One region of the Variovorax sp. J31P179 genome, then DNA from elsewhere that is predicted to be linked to it. Evidence: predicted binding sites of a transcription regulator. Region 1 holds the regulator's gene; the other holds the start of a gene.

Region 1 (3,404 bases):
GCTGAATCGCGGCGGCAAAGGCGGCAAGTCCGAGCCAGTATTTGCGACCACGACCGCGCGCCACTCATCTGACTCCTGACCAGCGATTGAGGTGGCCGTTTGTTTGAGTACCTGTTTGACACGCGACCAGTCCCGCGCATTTTGCGGATGTCGTACAGGCACGATGAAGGTCAGCATTGAAAGAACCCAATGGGCATATGGAAGTGACTGCGCGAGCAGTTTCGACGAGAAACGTATCGAGACGTTAATTCGGTAGCGGCGGTTATAACCGATCGCGCTCAAGAAACAATACGGAAGTTCACATTCTTAATGCTTGAGTCACCGCCTTGGAGGCGAGCAATACCATTTCATGGCACTTCGTGCGCAAAGTCACCGGCACGCAGCGCCGCCATCTGAGCGACGATGCGCGGCTTGCTCATGATCGGCCAGTTGTCACCCGCCGCAGTCACCGCTGCGATCGGTTCTTTCATAGAGCGCGTCGAATACTTGATGCGGGCGTGGTTCTCGCATGCAAGGAACGTGGAGAGCGCTTCGGTTCTAAACCGGCGGAGAACTTCGTCGTCGACCTCCGCGAGCTTGAGATGCGTATCTGCCGCCGCGGGTGTCTTGGGGCGCACGTTGGCCCGCTGCGCTTCTCTGGCAGCCAGAACCTGCGCGGGCAGAATTCCTGTGGCCATGGAGCGCCGCCCACCGAGGGGATGACAATAGCGAAAGAGATTCTGTACGGATGCACCCTTTGGATGAGGGTGCTGCGTGAAACAGGAAAGCCCCTGATTTCTTTAACAAAATCAGGGGCTTACTGAGAGTTGGTGCGGCTGGCAGGAATTGAACCCACGACCCCTTGGTTCGTAGCCAAGTACTCTATCCAACTGAGCTACAGCCGCACAGCTTGCGATTATAGCATGCATTTCAGCTACCTTTCCAGCCAGAAGCCGGAATGAAGCTCAACGACATGCGGACGGTTCGTCCCGGGCTGTCACCGGGGAAGACCGAGTCTGCGAAGACTCTCGATCGCGCACGGAGTCTAACCCATGCGTCGCGAGGAGTCGGGTGGTAGGCCGTCCTGGGCTTGAACCAGGGACCAACGGATTATGAGTCCGCTGCTCTAACCAACTGAGCTAACGGCCCACGCGCCAGGGATTCTAGTGGGCCCGGCGCCCTTCCCTACTTGCGGTGGCTCAGCGCGTTGGTGACCAGCTTCGACGTGATGTCGACGATCTGGATCATTCGCTCGTACGGCATCCGGGTCGGGCCGATCACGCCCAGCGTGCCGACCACCTGGCCATCGACCTCGTAGTTCGCGCTGACGATCGACAGGTCGTCGAAGGGCACGACCTGGCTTTCGCCGCCGATGAAGATGCGCACCCCCTCGGCCTGGCTCGAGACATCGAGCAGGCGCATCAGCTGCGTCTTCTGCTCGAACAGCTCGAAGGCGCGCCGCAGGTGGCCCATGTCGCTGGAGAAATCGGTGACCGCCAGCAGGTTGCGCTCGCCGGCGATGACGACTTCGTCCTGGGCCTCGGTCATGACTTCGGAGCTGACCTGCACCGCGGCCTGCATCAGCGCCGCGATCTCGCCGCGCAGCTGCTCGACCTCGGACTGCAGACGGTCGCGCACCTGCTCGATCGACAGCCCGGCGAAATGGGCGTTGATGTAGTTCGCGGCCTCGACCAGCTGCGACTGCGTGTAGTCGACCTCGGGGAAGATGACCCGGTTCTGGACGTCGCCGTCGGGCGCCACGATGATCACCAGCAGCCGGCGGTCCGACAGCCGCAGGAACTCGATCTGCCGGAACACCGAGGCCCGCCGCGGCGCCATCACGACACCCACGAACTGCGACAGGTTCGACAGCAGGTGGGCCGCATTGGCGATCACCTTCTGCGGCTGGTCGGCGGCCAGGCTCGGCGCCGACGCGAACTGCTCGCGCTCGGCGGTCAGCATGGTGTCGACGAAGAGGCGGTAGCCGCGCGCGGTCGGGATCCGACCCGCCGACGTGTGGGGGCTTGCGATCAGCCCCAGCACCTCGAGGTCGGACATCACGTTGCGGATCGTCGCCGGCGACAGATCCAGGCCCGGCGCACGGGAAAGCGTGCGCGAGCCGACCGGCTGCCCGTCGGCGATATAGCGCTCGACGAGAGTCTTCAACAGCAACTTGGCACGGTCGTCCAGCATCGAATGATTTTAATGTTGTAATTTGTGAATGAGCTCCCGCTTTCGGCATGTCGCACTGATCGGTAAATACCAGGCCTCCGGCGCCCGGGCGCAGTGCGGCGCGCACGACGACGTGATGGAAGGCATCGGCACCTTCCTCGAATCGCAGGGCTGCAAGGTGTTCGTCGAGAAGTCGCAGACCCAGCCGGTCGAAACCGGCCCCTACCCGGCGCTGACGGTCGAGGAGATCGGCCAGCAATGCGACCTGGGCCTGGTGGTCGGCGGCGACGGCACGATGCTGGGCATCGGCCGCCAGCTGGCGCCGCACGACGTGCCGCTGATCGGCATCAACCGCGGCCGCCTCGGCTTCATCACCGACATCTCGCTCGACAACTACCAGGCGACGCTGATCCCGATGCTGGCCGGCGAGTACGAGGAAGACCTGCGCACCCTGATGCAGGCCAAGGTGATCCGCGACGGCCAGTCGGTGTTCGACACCCTGGCCATGAACGACGTGGTGGTCAACCGCGGCGCCACCTCGGGCATGGTCGAGCTGCGGGTCACGGTCGGCCGCCATTTCGTCGCCAACCAGCGCGCCGACGGCATGATCATCTCGACGCCCACGGGCTCGACCGCCTATGCGCTCTCGGCCGGCGGGCCGCTGCTGCATCCGGCGGTGCGCGGCTGGGTGCTGGTGCCGATCGCGCCGCACACGCTGTCGAACCGCCCGCTGCTGCTGCCCGACGCCGACGAGGTCACGATGGAACTGGTGGGCGGTCGCGATGCGAGCGCCAATTTCGACATGCAGTCGCTGGCCTCGCTGGCCATCGGCGACCAGGTGATGGTGCGCCGCTCCGACTACCGGGTGCGCTTCCTGCACCCCAAGGGCTGGAGCTATTTCGATACCTTGCGCAAGAAACTGCATTGGAACGAAGGGGGATCTTGAGATGGCGTTGAGGCGCATTGCGCTGCGGGACTTCGTGATCGTGCGGGCCCTCGAACTCGATTTCTCGGCCGGATTCACGGTGCTCACCGGCGAGACCGGTGCCGGCAAGTCGATCCTCATCGATGCGCTGCAGCTGGCGCTCGGCAACCGGGCCGATGCCGGCGCGGTGCGCGAGGGTGCCGAACGGCTGGACGTCAGCGCCGAGTTCGACGCCGACCCGGACCTGGCCGGCTGGCTGGACGAAGGCGGCTTCGAGGCCGGCGACGCCCTGCTATTGCGCCGCACGGTCGACCTGCAGGGCCGCAGC
Region 2 (3,404 bases), on a different contig from region 1:
TCGGCTTCGTCGGCGAGGAAAGCGCCGGTGCCACCTTCCTGCGCCGCGACGGCTCGGTCTGGACCACCGACAAGGACGGCATCACCGCGGCGCTGCTGGCCGGCGAGATCACCGCCCGAACAGGCCGCGACCCCGGTGCGCTCTACGCCGAGCTGGCGAACGAGTTCGGCAGCCCGGTCTCGAACCGCATCGATGCGCCCGCCAGCCGTCAGCAGAAGAAACAGCTGTCGGCGCTGAGCCCGCAGCAGCTCCACGCCACCGAACTGGCCGGCGAGCCGATCGAGAGCGTGCTGAGCCATGCCCCCGGCAATGGCGGCGCGATCGGCGGCATCAAGGTGATCGCGCAGAACGGCTGGTTCGCCGCCCGGCCGTCGGGCACCGAGGACATCTACAAGATCTACGGCGAGAGCTTCCGCGGCGCCGAGCACCTGCAGCGGATCCTGGCCGAGGCCCAGACCATCGTCGACGCGGCGATCTCGCCGGCGCCGTGAAGGCACGACCGGCGGATGCAGCCGCCGGCCGTCGCCTACACCGAAGCCTTGGCGCCCGGTCTATGAACGGCTTTTCAGTTGCGGAGACCTCATGAATCTCGACTCGTTGATCAAGACCGTCAAGGAAGCAGACGCCAACCGGCCGGACCTGCCGGGCGAGCACCTGATCGTGCTGGGCGTCGGTCTGTTGCTCATGATGGCCACGGGCCGCAGCCGCTCGCTGATCGGCAAGGCGCTGATCGGCGCCGCGGCGGGCGCCTTCATCGGCCGCGCGGCCAGCGGCACCGGGGGCGTCGCCAGGCTGGCAGCGCTGCTTCGGCCCGGCGCCCCGCGGGGCTGAAACGGCCCGGCGCAATGCCGGACCACGGTCGGCGAGGCGTGCCTCGGTCCGCCAGTCGGACGAATTGCGCCCCGCGCCTCCCGGCATTCGGGCGGCCCCGGCGCGGCGGCGCGACGCGCCTGCAAAAACAGTCCCCCGCCTTGAAAAGCCAAAAAACACCCTTATGATTAGCACTCGTTGCAGTTGAGTGCTAACAGCGCCTTCTGCCCAACGATGTGGTATCGGCACAACGCCGACGCCCGACCCAAACCCGTTCCCATCAGGAGATGCAAGCAATGAAACTTCGTCCTTTGCACGATCGCGTGATCGTCAAGCGCATTGAAAGCGAAACCAAGACCGCCTCGGGCATCGTGATCCCCGACAACGCCGCCGAAAAGCCCGATCAGGGTGAAGTCCTGGCCGTCGGTCCTGGCAAGAAGAACGACAAGGGCGACCTGATCTCGATGAACATCAAGGTCGGCGACCGCGTCCTGTTCGGCAAGTACAGCGGCCAGACCGTCAAGGTCGATGGCGACGAACTGCTGGTCATGAAGGAAGACGACCTGTTCGCGGTCGTCGAGAAGTAAGCACTTCTCTCTTCAACCCCCAATCAACTGAATCTCGGAGAAATCTCATGGCAGCAAAAGACGTAGTCTTCGGCGGCGAAGCCCGCGCGCGCATGGTCGAAGGTGTGAACATCCTCGCCAACGCAGTCAAAGTGACCCTGGGCCCCAAGGGCCGCAACGTGGTGCTCGAGCGCTCCTTCGGCGCCCCCACCGTGACCAAGGACGGCGTGTCGGTCGCCAAGGAAATCGAACTCAAGGACAAGCTCCAGAACATGGGCGCCCAGCTCGTGAAGGAAGTGGCCTCCAAGACTTCGGACAACGCCGGTGACGGCACCACCACCGCGACCGTGCTGGCCCAGGCCATCGTTCGCGAAGGCTTCAAGCTGGTCGCCGCCGGCATGAACCCGATGGACCTGAAGCGCGGCATCGACAAGGCGGTCACCGCCCTGGTCGCCGAGCTGAAGAAGGCTTCGAAGGCCACCACCACCTCGAAGGAAATCGCGCAAGTCGGCTCGATCTCGGCCAACAGCGACGAAACCATCGGCAAGCTCATCGCTGACGCGATGGACAAGGTCGGCAAGGAAGGCGTGATCACCGTCGAAGACGGCAAGTCGCTCGACAGCGAACTCGACGTCGTCGAAGGCATGCAGTTCGACCGCGGCTACCTGTCGCCCTACTTCATCAACAACCCCGAAAAGCAATCCGCGATTCTGGACAATCCCTTCGTGCTGCTGTTCGACAAGAAGATCAGCAACATCCGCGACCTGCTCCCGACGCTGGAACAAGTCGCCAAGGCTGGCCGTCCGCTGCTGATCATTGCCGAAGAAGTCGAAGGCGAAGCCCTGGCGACCCTGGTCGTGAACACGATCCGCGGCATCCTGAAGGTCGTGGCCGTCAAGGCACCTGGCTTCGGCGACCGCCGCAAGGCCATGCTGGAAGACATCGCCATCCTGACGGGCGGCAAGGTCATCGCTGAAGAAGTGGGCCTGACCCTCGAGAAGGTGACCCTGGCCGACCTCGGCCAGGCCAAGCGCATCGAAGTGGGCAAGGAAAACACCATCATCATCGACGGCTCCGGCGCTGCCGGCGACATCGAAGCCCGCGTCAAGCAAGTGCGCGTGCAGATCGAAGAAGCGACCAGCGACTACGACCGCGAAAAGCTGCAAGAGCGCGTGGCCAAGCTGGCCGGCGGTGTTGCCGTGATCAAGGTCGGCGCTGCCACCGAAGTCGAAATGAAGGAAAAGAAGGCGCGCGTCGAAGACGCCCTGCACGCCACCCGCGCTGCAGTGGAAGAAGGCGTCGTGGCCGGCGGCGGCGTGGCACTGCTGCGTGCCAAGCAAGCCGTGGGCGACTCGCTCAAGGGCGACAACGCTGACCAGGACGCCGGCATCAAGCTGGTGCTCAAGGCCATCGAAGCGCCCCTGCGCGAGATCGTCAACAACGCCGGCGGCGAAGCCTCGGTGGTGGTGAACGCTGTGTTGGCCGGCAAGGGCAACTACGGCTTCAACGCCGCCAACGACACCTACGGCGACATGCTCGAACTGGGCATCCTGGACCCGACCAAGGTGACCCGCACCGCACTGCAGAACGCCGCTTCGGTGTCCTCGCTGCTGCTGACGACCGAAGCCATGGTCGCCGACGCACCGAAGGATGAGGCCGGTGCTGGCGGCGGCGGCATGCCCGACATGGGCGGCATGGGTGGCATGGGCGGCATGGGCATGTAATCGGCCCCCGGCGCCAAGCCAATCAAAAAGCCCCGCAGCTTGCGCTGCGGGGCTTTTTTTCGTTCCGGTGGTGGCGCGGCTTCAGACGCCGGCCGGCATGGCGCCGGACGGCGGCCCGTAGGCGTTCGACTCGGGCTGGCTGGGCTGGACCATGAAATAGAGCAGCACCAGGGTGCCGATCACCGGCACCAGGCCGAGCAGCAGGAACCAGGCGCTGCGGCCCACGTCATGCAGGCGGCGCGCGCCGACCGCCAGCAGGGGCAGCAGGAAGGCCAGCACCACGAGGTAGTACAGGAACTCGTGG

What was found. Region 1 encodes HrcA, which represses chaperone genes, less so after heat shock. Its sites were predicted from a motif close to TTAGCACTCNNNNNNNNNGAGTGCTAA; they were not measured.
Region 2: groES (co-chaperone GroES) is a predicted target of HrcA. The motif match lies at 999-1,025, and genes of this name have one in related genera.

What each region holds. Positions count from the first base shown of each region.
Region 1 covers NZ_JASZYL010000006.1:229,024-232,427, forward strand. The annotation lists gene QTI17_RS17495 (galactosyl transferase) at 1-282, opposite strand, end outside; gene QTI17_RS17500 (hypothetical protein) at 348-677, opposite strand; tRNA gene QTI17_RS17505 (tRNA-Arg) at 808-884, opposite strand; tRNA gene QTI17_RS17510 (tRNA-Ile) at 1,052-1,128, opposite strand; gene hrcA (heat-inducible transcriptional repressor HrcA) at 1,165-2,172, opposite strand; gene QTI17_RS17520 (NAD kinase) at 2,201-3,097, shown strand; gene recN (DNA repair protein RecN) at 3,099-3,404, shown strand, end outside.
Region 2 covers NZ_JASZYL010000010.1:201,913-205,316, forward strand. The annotation lists gene pgm (phosphoglucomutase (alpha-D-glucose-1,6-bisphosphate-dependent)) at 1-491, shown strand, start outside; gene QTI17_RS24915 (hypothetical protein) at 583-831, shown strand; gene groES (co-chaperone GroES) at 1,107-1,397, shown strand; gene groL (chaperonin GroEL) at 1,445-3,100, shown strand; gene QTI17_RS24930 (DUF805 domain-containing protein) at 3,182-3,404, opposite strand, start outside.